3 regions of the Sulfurospirillum sp. 1612 genome follow, and region 2 is predicted to be linked to each of the others. Evidence: riboswitches for the same ligand, from Rfam matches in the RefSeq annotation. Region 2 holds a riboswitch; each other region holds the start of a gene.
The links. A riboswitch is a leader RNA that binds a small molecule or an ion and turns the genes downstream of it on or off. The one in region 2 is predicted to bind thiamine pyrophosphate.
Positions count from the first base shown of each region.

Region 1: another riboswitch for thiamine pyrophosphate. It lies ahead of thiB (thiamine ABC transporter substrate binding subunit); the one in region 2 lies ahead of thiD (bifunctional hydroxymethylpyrimidine kinase/phosphomethylpyrimidine kinase).
Region 3: another riboswitch for thiamine pyrophosphate. It lies ahead of thiS (sulfur carrier protein ThiS); the one in region 2 lies ahead of thiD (bifunctional hydroxymethylpyrimidine kinase/phosphomethylpyrimidine kinase).

Region 1 covers NZ_CP140614.1:1,899,853-1,903,135, reverse strand. Annotated here, with positions in the region: gene SFB89_RS09450 (ABC transporter permease subunit) at 1-328, opposite strand, end outside; gene thiB (thiamine ABC transporter substrate binding subunit) at 340-1,347, opposite strand; TPP riboswitch at 1,346-1,462, opposite strand; gene SFB89_RS09440 (helix-hairpin-helix domain-containing protein) at 1,588-3,283, shown strand, end outside.
Region 2 covers NZ_CP140614.1:167,076-170,358, forward strand. Annotated here, with positions in the region: gene SFB89_RS00865 (bacteriohemerythrin) at 1-707, shown strand, start outside; gene SFB89_RS00870 (DNA-3-methyladenine glycosylase I) at 712-1,275, opposite strand; TPP riboswitch at 1,387-1,496, shown strand; gene thiD (bifunctional hydroxymethylpyrimidine kinase/phosphomethylpyrimidine kinase) at 1,553-2,347, shown strand; gene cytX (putative hydroxymethylpyrimidine transporter CytX) at 2,353-3,283, shown strand, end outside.
Region 3 covers NZ_CP140614.1:2,002,741-2,006,023, forward strand. Annotated here, with positions in the region: gene ciaB (invasion protein CiaB) at 1-437, opposite strand, end outside; gene SFB89_RS10005 (hypothetical protein) at 556-1,683, shown strand; TPP riboswitch at 1,761-1,860, shown strand; gene thiS (sulfur carrier protein ThiS) at 1,932-2,129, shown strand; gene SFB89_RS10015 (thiazole synthase) at 2,130-2,912, shown strand; gene thiH (2-iminoacetate synthase ThiH) at 2,909-3,283, shown strand, end outside.

The DNA.
Region 1 (3,283 bases), 650 kb from region 2:
CAAATACAACGATGAGCGTGGGTAAGACCAAAGAAGAAGAGAGGAGTGCAATCAGAAGATTTCTGCCAAAAAATGCATTTTGATGGGCTAATGACCAGGCTAACAAGGTGCCGATTATAAGCGATAAAAGTGTGGATAAAAAGGCTTGAAAAATCGTAAATTCGATAAGATGGATGATGCGGTGATTGAGAAAATTAAAGGAAAATTCTATCTGATTGGTGTGCAAAAAAAGGATATAAAAGATACTCAATGCCAACAATAAAAAACTCAAAGCTATGATGCTACCAGGAAGAATAGCGGCGCGAAATCTCCAGATATTTTTAATCACAAAACAGATCTTTATAAGGCATTGAGCCATTCATCAAGATAGTGTTTTTTATTGGTCTCTATCTCTTTGTCATCGAGTAGGAGCATGTGCGTGGGTATGTACAAAGATTCAAATCCTTTAGGCAAGCCTTGTTTGGTTTTGATGACGGGATAGGCCCAGTTGGTTGTGGGGATAATATTGGCAAAAGTCTCACTGAGGGTAAACGCCAAAAACTTTTTTGCCAACGCTTTATGCGGCGATGATTTTAGTAAGGCAGAGACTTCGATTTGCGCATAATGCCCGTTTTTAAAAGGGGCGGCTTTATAGTTTGATTTGTGCTCTTCGATGATGTGATAAGCCGGAGAGGTCGTGTAGGACAATACCATCGCCGCTTCGCCTTTTAAAAAGAGGCCATAAGCCTCAGACCAACTTTTGGTGATGGTGAGAATGTGTGGTGATAATTGCCTCCAATAATCACCCGCTTTATCACCATAGACCGCCTTAATCCAGAGCAAAAGTCCCAAGCCTGGCGTGGATGATCTTGGGTCTTCGATGATGATTTTAAAATCTTTTGGCATTTTTAAGAGGGCATCAAAAGAGTGCGGGACCTTGTGGGTTTTATGGGCATCATAGACAAAAGAAAAATAGCTATAATCAAAGGGCAAAAAGATGGTATCATGCCATGCAATCGGAAGAGAGAGTGCGGAAGTATCGATACCATGTTCCATAAAGAGATGCGTTTTTCTAGCGATATTGGCAGAACTTTTGTCCAATCCCATCAAGATATCGGCTTTGGTATTTTTGCCCTCAAGTTGGATTTTGCGCAAGGCACTAATCGCACTGGATGTGGTGACAAACTTTAAATTACAATGATACTTTTTCTCAAAAGCCGCTTTGATTTTAGGCCCAGGCCCCCAAGAAGCAGCAAAGGAAGCATAAGCATATACTACCAAAGTGGGTTTTTCGCTTTGTGCTTGAAGCAAAGTGGTGAGCAAGAGGATGCAAAAGATGTATCGCCATGATGTGGATTTGTTTTTCATAATTATTTTACCTTTTTCCTACGCCCGCATTATCGGGATCAGGTTCATTCGATTCTAAAATAGAATGTGTTGGGTTTTATCTCAGCCATTATTGTGGGCACCCCATAAACAATACTAATGACTTGAATTATACAAACTTAGATTAAATTGCAACTTAATTTTCTCTCTATCATGATATGATTTTTATGGTTGAAATGATATGATTAGAACATGAAAAATATTCCAATAAAGAGATCATGAATGAGCAGATTAATCGCACATCTGGTGCAAAAGACAACGCTATCAAAACAGCAAATAGAAAATATTTTGAAATTATTACAAGATGGGGCTACGATTCCCTTTATCGCACGCTACCGAAAAGAGATGAGTGGTGGGGCGAGTGATGAAGTGTTGCGTGAGTTTGAGACGTTGTATCTTAGCAGCAAAAGATTATTAGAAAAAAAAGAAGAAATCACCCGACTGATTCAAGAGCGCGCCACTTTGAGTGATGCGATACGAAAACGCATTGAAGCGGCGGATAATCTGAGAGTCTTAGAGGATATTTATCGCCCCTTTAAAGAGAACAAAACATCACGTGGGGGTATGGCGATTGCTAGTGGTTTAGAGCCATTGGCGCAGCAACTCCAAAGCGGAAGGCATAGTATTGCAGCACTTCGTCAGCTGGCTCAGAATTTTTTAAATGAGACCATTACCTCGATTGATGCCGCTATCAAAGGAGCCCAAGATATTTTAGCCCAACGCTATGCAGAAGATTCTAACAACCGAGAGGCGCTTCGAGCGAGTATGCTTCGCTCTGGGATTATGGAGATTAAAAAAACAAAAAACTTTCAAGAAAAGGGTCTCTTTAAAAACTTTATAGATAAAAAAGAAAAGATATCCTACATACCATCGCATCGTTATTTGGCTATCATGAGAGGAGTTCATGAAAAAGAGTTGAGTGTTAAAATATCCATTGCCCTAGAGCGGGTAGAAGCAGACATCAAAAGACACACCATCCCCCACAATGCGGCAGATTCCAAGGCGCTTCTTTTTGACGCGTATTTAGATGGTTTTAAACGATTGCTTTTTCCTTCTATTGAGCGTGAAGTTCATGCGATTTTAAAAGAGCGAGCCGATGAAGCGGCTGTCACGGTTTTTGGTAAAAATTTAGCACAGCTTCTGCTCACGCCACCGGTGACAAAGCGTGTGATATTAGGGGTGGATCCTGCCTTTGTGAGTGGCTGTAAACTGGCTGTTATCGATGAAAACGGTAATTATTTAGAACATGTGGTGATTTATCCAACCGCACCCAAAAATGATTATGAAAACTCTAAAAAAACCGTAGCAAAACTCACAGAAAAATATCATATTAGGGCGGTGGCCATTGGAAATGGAACGGCCTCAAGAGAAACGCAAGAGTTCTTTGCCAAGCTCAATCGTGATGGTATCAAACTCGACTATACGGTTGTCTCAGAAGCGGGAGCGTCAATCTATTCTGCTTCAAAATTGGCACAAGATGAATATCCTATGCTAGATGTGACGATACGAGGCGCCATCTCCATCGCCCAACGGTTGCGAGACCCGATGGCTACTTTTGTGAAAATTGATCCCAAATCATTGGGAATTGGACAATATCAACATGATGTCAATCAAAAATTATTAGAAAAAAAACTTCGTGATATCACTACCGATCTTGTCAATCGCGTAGGGGTGGATATCAACTCAGCATCCCTCTCTTTGCTCTCTTATGTCGCAGGTATTGGGCCGAGTATTGCGGCAAATATCATAAAATATCGCAATGAAAATGGTAATTTTCGTACCAAATCAGATTTACTTAAAGTCAAAGGCTTGGGGCAAAAGGCCTACGAACAAGCGGCCGGATTTATCCGCATCAAAGAGGGTGAGAATCCATTTGACAATAGTGGCATTCATCCTGAGAGTTATACTATTGCCCAAA
Region 2 (3,283 bases):
GTCAAAAACTTGGTATTTCATTTTCTTTAGATGACTTTGGGACGGGATATTCCTCTTTGACCTATCTCAAAAGATTGCCGGTCAAAGAGCTCAAAATCGATCAAACTTTTGTTTGTGATATGCTAGAAGATACCGATAATTTTGTGATTTTAAATGGTATCTTGGGACTTGCTAAAGCGTTTCACAAGGAGATTATTGCTGAGGGCGTTGAGAGTATTGAGCATGGTGTCATGCTGTTGCGTATGGGATGTGACAGAGCACAAGGCTATATCATTGCCCATCCGATGCCTGCAGATGAAATCGCTCAATGGAGGGAGACATGGAAACCTGATATTCGGTGGGAAAAGAGCCATGCATTGTCTCCTGAACATATTCCCTTGATACAAGCGGCGATGGAACATCGATCTTGGATTTCAAGTATCAAAAATTATTTGAGTGTGCCACATCAACAGATGCCGGTTTTAAATCATGCTGAATGTGATTTTGGTACCTGGCTTTATAATCAAGGCATCGCACAATATCATGATAATCCACACGTGCAAAAAATCCAAGAGATTCACAATCGTATTCATGATGAGGTGCATGATATCATTCACAAATTTCACTCTCACACTTTAAAAAATATTCCAAAGAAGCTTGAGTACATTGATCAATGCAGTCGTGAATTGGATGATGCGTTAGAAGAGTTTATTGAGAGTTTGGTTTGAAAATTTATGCCAAGTGGCACCAGCATCCTATCTCATGATCATTCACCATGCCACATGCTTGCATAAAGGCATAAAGGGTCACCGAGCCGACAAATTTAAAACCGCGTTTTTTGAGATCTTTGGTCATAGCATCTGAAATTTTGGATTGGGTTAAGGCCTCTTTGGCATCATGATGATGATTGATGATGGCGCGACCTCCTACATAATTCCAAAAATAACGATCCAGTGAGCCGTATTCCTTTTTGATTTTCAAAAAACCTTTGGCATTGTCAATGATGGATTCAATCTTCGCTCTGTGTTTGATAACCTGACCGCTCTCAAGAATCCGAACGACATCTTTTTCTCCATATTGTGCTACGTTTTCCAATTCAAACCCTTCAAATGCCTCACGGTATCCTTCGCGTCGTTTGAGTATCATGAGCCAGCTAAGACCCGCACTTTGGGTTTCCAGACAAAAGAGTTCAAAAAGCGCACGATCATCATGAAGCGGTTTGCCCCACTCTTTATCATGATACTCCACATAAAGAGGCTCATTAAGCTTGACCCAGCTACAGCGTTGTTGGTGCATCAGATTCCTTTCTTTTGGAAAAATATAAATAATCTATCATGATAACATAAGAGCGTTGAGAATGATAGGCTTGAAAATAAGTAGAAATCATTGTATAATCGGACACTATAAAATTAGTGCTAGGAGTGCCGGGAAAACCGGCTGAGATAAAGAATAGTGATTCTTTGACCCTTTCACCTGATCTGGGTAATGCCAGCGTAGGAAAGCCAAATTGACACACCATACTTTCACCATCTCTTTTCTCTCTTTTCACTAATCTTTTACTATAAGGAAGATTATGAAACATTGTCTAACCATCGCAGGTTCCGATAGTAGCGGAGGCGCGGGAATTCAAGCGGATTTAAAAACATTTAGTGCGCACGGTACCTTTGGGATGAGTGTGATTACTGCGGTGACCGCTCAAAATACCCAAGGGGTCTTTGATGTGCAAGATATCTCCCCCTCTACTATTGCCAAACAGATTGAAGCCATTTTTGATGATATTCGCGTCGATGGTCTCAAAATCGGTATGGTCTCCCGTCCCGAGACGATTGAGGTAATCGCCACAACACTTCAAAAATACTCCCTTCCGCCACTTGTTGTGGATCCGGTCATGATTTCAAAAAGCGGATTTGACCTGCTTCAAAGTGATGCCAAAAAAGCATTGATTGAGCTGTTGGTTCCCATGGCAACCATCATCACGCCCAATATCCTCGAAGCTGAAGTGATGCTCAATCATAAAATAAAAACATTAGAAGATATGATGGATGCGGCCAAAGAGCTCCATGCTTTTGGCTCTTCTTATGTACTGATCAAAGGAGGGCATCACATCGAAGATGCTACCGATGTGTTGTTTGATGGCTCCCACGTGTTTTGTTTAACAAAAGAGCGCATTGATACGATCAATACCCATGGTACCGGATGCACGCTCTCATCTGCCATTGCAGCCAATTTGGCACAAGGGATGAATGTGCGTGATGCGGTGGATGCCGCCAAAAAATACATCACAGAAGCGATTAAACAAGGCTTTGCGATTGGTCAGGGTGTGGGACCGGTGCATCATTTTTATAATTTTTATCACAATCAGGAGTAGAATATATGAATCAAGATACGATGAGGCTAAGTGGCTTCCAACTTTTTGCGCTATGGTTTGGCGCAGCGATTTCATTGGCAGAGATATTTACCGGTGGATTTTTGGCGCCTTTGGGCTTTATCGATGGATTAAAAGCGATTTTATTGGGACATCTCATCGGTGGGATTGTGCTGATTTTAGGAGGGGTGATTGGGGCTAACAGTAAGTTGCCTGCGATGATGAGTACGCGTATTTCATTTGGAAAATATGGCTCATATCTTTTTTCACTTTTTAATGTTTTGCAACTCATCGGCTGGACGGCGGTGATGATTATCTCAGGAGGACGCGCGGCCAATGAGCTAGGAAAAAGCCTTTTTGGCTTTGATAATATCCTAAGCTGGTCTTTATTGATTGGCATTTTGATTCTTTTATGGATTCTGTTAGGGAAAGAGGGCTTTAAAAAACTCAACGTCATTGCTGTTGTGTTACTTTTTGCTTTGACCTTGCTACTTTGTTTTGTTGTTTTTAGAGAAAGTAGCGTCTTTCAAAGTGCTAATAGTGGCAAGATGAGTTTTGGCTCAGCGTTAGAACTCAGTGTCATCATGCCGCTCTCTTGGCTCCCGTTAATCGCCGATTACACCCGATTTTCACAGAAAAAAAGCACGGGACTTTTGGGGAGTTTCTTTGGGTATTTTCTGGGCAGTTCTTTGATGTATACCATCGGTTTAGCCGTGGCGATTTACTCCAAAGATGGTGATGTGACGGTGATGATGAGTGCGATGCATCTGGGATTTTTTGCCTTGTGTATTGTCCTCTTATCGACGGTCACGACCACATTTTTGGATGCCTATTCTGCGGGGGTAACCTTTTTAAATGTGTTTCCAAAGTTCAGTGAGCGAACCGTTGCTTTTGTGATGGGGTTGATTGGTTTGGTGATTGCCATCGTCGCACCGATTG
Region 3 (3,283 bases), 540 kb from region 2:
CAATCAAATTGCCACAAACTAAGCGTCACCCCTACATCATGAAACCCTCGTAGAAGGGTTCGATAAAATGGATTAAAAAGCTGCTCGTCTTCGATGACCTCCAAAAGCTTCTCATGACGCTTCATGTGAAAATTTTTGGTCCAAAGATACGCGAGTGCCCGTTTGGTATCGCGCGCTTTTTTAGTGATGTCTTGCTGTTGTAAGACTTGATTTAATTGCTCATCTCTCAGACTAATCAAACGGCTCAATAAAGCCAAAGTGTTCTCCTTGGTATGGGCCAAATCACACTCATCTAAAAATTCATCAATATAAATTTTCACGGCATCATTAACATAGCCCTCTTCTTCTACTAATTTATATAAAGTTCCTAATTCTTTTTGGTTTTGACTCACAAGTTCGTATAATCGAGATAAATCTTTTGTAAATTTTTCACGCATGGTTGCTATCCTTGAAATTAATTGTATAATTATATCAAGTAAGTTATAATTAGTCCTTAGTGGTAAGAATATCCCTGATAGATTAAAATATCACAGAATGTAGAATGGATTACAAAATATGCAAAAAGATACCATCGTCAATGATTACATTATCCGAGCCATCATCGAAGCAAATCTCCAATCTGCCAAAGAAAATCACGCGACGTTCTCTTTGGTAAAATTCTCCTATACTATTGATTTGGAGGATACTTATGGGTTCAAAGATTTCATCGCTTTTATCCACAAAAATACAAATTTTAGTCCTATTTTGTATCAAGGTCATGATACGTTTTTGATTTTTCTAAAAGATACGAAGATTCTCGATGCAAAAACACTCATACGCGAACTCAACCGCAAAATCAAACAAATCTTTCGCTTTGAAATCCAGCAAGTCGGTATCACCTCAAGCGATCCGCTTGATACTTACAAAAAACTGATGGACCGCGTGGATAAATACTTTGTTATGGCAAAATTTTCTAACACAAAAAATATCTTTTACGGTACCGCAGATTTTGATTTTCACCATTCGGACAATCCGATACAAGCCTTGCAAAATATCTTTAAAAAATCCAATAAAATCACGTTGAACAATATCTACAAGGGCATTCCTATCAACGAAGATGTTGATATTAGTGGATTTAGTAATGGCATTTTACAAGTTCGTATTCCCCGCTCTATGCTTTCTTTTTACAAAAAAGAGCACTTTACATTTATCCGTCATGATCTCATCCCTGATGTGATTAAAGCAGATATTTTAACGGTGGATGATTTCAAGCTCGTCCTCATCTTAGGAAATCTCAAATATTCTTCTACATCTCCCGTGGAGCGCAAAAGTGCCCGAATTCATCCTGCACAAAAAATACATGCTATTTTGTCATGGAAAAAGAAAAAGATTTTATCTGGACACATCATAAACATTTCTGAAAATGCCACGTCACTCGAAGTACCCGAAGGTGATTTGGATGAAAAATTTGATAAAAATCTGCTGCATAAAGCACTGCACATCCAATTTCAATTTGTCAATAAAAAAAACTTTCTCTCCCTGATTGATATCACCGCTTATATTTTTAGTATCCAAGATAATATCATTGTCTTAAATCTTCTTCCAACTGCGGATGAAATCGAGAGAATCCGTCATTATATCGAGGTCCAACAGACCAAACTTCTCACCGATCTCAAAGTGGAATTAGCACAAAAAAAATCCTAACCCCACCCCTTATCATGATACTTTCAAACCCCGTTCTAAGCTCGATATAAGAGTAAAGATGCAAAAATTACAAAATTAGAATGTGCTAGGGGTGCATTTTGCTGAGAAGAGCTAAGGCTCTAACCCTTGAACCTGAATTTGGATAATACCAGCGTAGGAAAGCGACACTTTACACAAAAATGCCACCGTATCTCTCTGCAATGCCAACCTCCAAGATTCAGGAACCCAACAAACTAAGGAACATGATTATGGAGCTGACACTCAATAACCACACCATACAAACAGAACACACCAACGTGAACGATTTGATTGCTTCATTAAATCTTGAGAATCCCAACGTCGTCGTGGAGCTAAACCTTAAGATTTTAAAAAGAGTCAATTGGGAGCAAACCTTACTACATCCGGGAGATCGTGTAGAAATTATAACCTTTATGGGAGGGGGATAGATGCGGGACATACTAAAAATAGGAGACAAAGAATTCTCAAACCGATTGCTGTGCGGAACCGGAAAATTTAGAGATAAAAATGATATCAAAAAGATGCTAGCCCAAAGTGGCTCACAAATCATCACCATCGCACTCAGAAGAGTGAATCTTGATAATCCACAGGACAATATCCTCAATTATATTCCTAAAAATATCACCTTGCTTCCCAATACATCAGGAGCAAGAAATGCTGAAGAAGCGGTAAGAATCGCCAATATTGCTAGAGAATTTGGCTGTGGTAATTTTGTAAAAATCGAGATTATTCATGAGAGTAAATACTTGATGCCAGACAACGAAGAGACCATCAAAGCGACTAAAATACTCGCCAAAGATGGATTTGTCGTCTTACCTTATATCAACCCCGATTTGGTCACGTGCAAAAAACTTGAAGATGCCGGTGCGAGCACAGTCATGCCTCTGGGTGCTCCGATTGGCTCAAACCGTGGGCTAGAGACGCAGAGTCTGATTGAACTCATTATCGAAAATAGTAATCTTCCCGTCATCGTCGATGCCGGTATCGGGATGCCTTCACACGCCGCACATGCCATGGAGATGGGAGCGGATGGAGTTTTAGTCAATACCGCAATCGCCACAGCAGAAGACCCCATGATGGCAGGGCATGCATTTTCACTCGCCGTGCAAGCAGGCAGGATGGCCCATTTGGCAAAACTCGCCAAAAAAAGTAAATATGCCCAAGCCTCTTCTCCTCTGACAGGGTTTTTACACCAAGAGCGTCAATCATGAGTTTTTTAGCACAATTAAAAGCGTATGAAGAATTTGATTTTAAGGATTATTTTGACCATGTCACTGATACTATGATTTTTGAATCCATCGAGAAAAAAACGCTCGATTGGTATGATTTTTTAAATCTCCTATCCCCAAGAGCCAAACAACATTTAGAAGCTCTCGCTAGACGTGCGCATGAGGTGACGGTGCAACACTTTGGGTATACCATCAGCTTATACCTTCCCATTTACGTATCCAACTACTGCAGTAGCCATTGTCTTTATTGTGGCTTTAGCAAACAAAATCGCATCAAAAGAAACAAACTCAGCTTAGAAGAGGTTGAAATCGAAGCGCAAGAAATTGCCAAAACGGGTATCAAACATATCTTG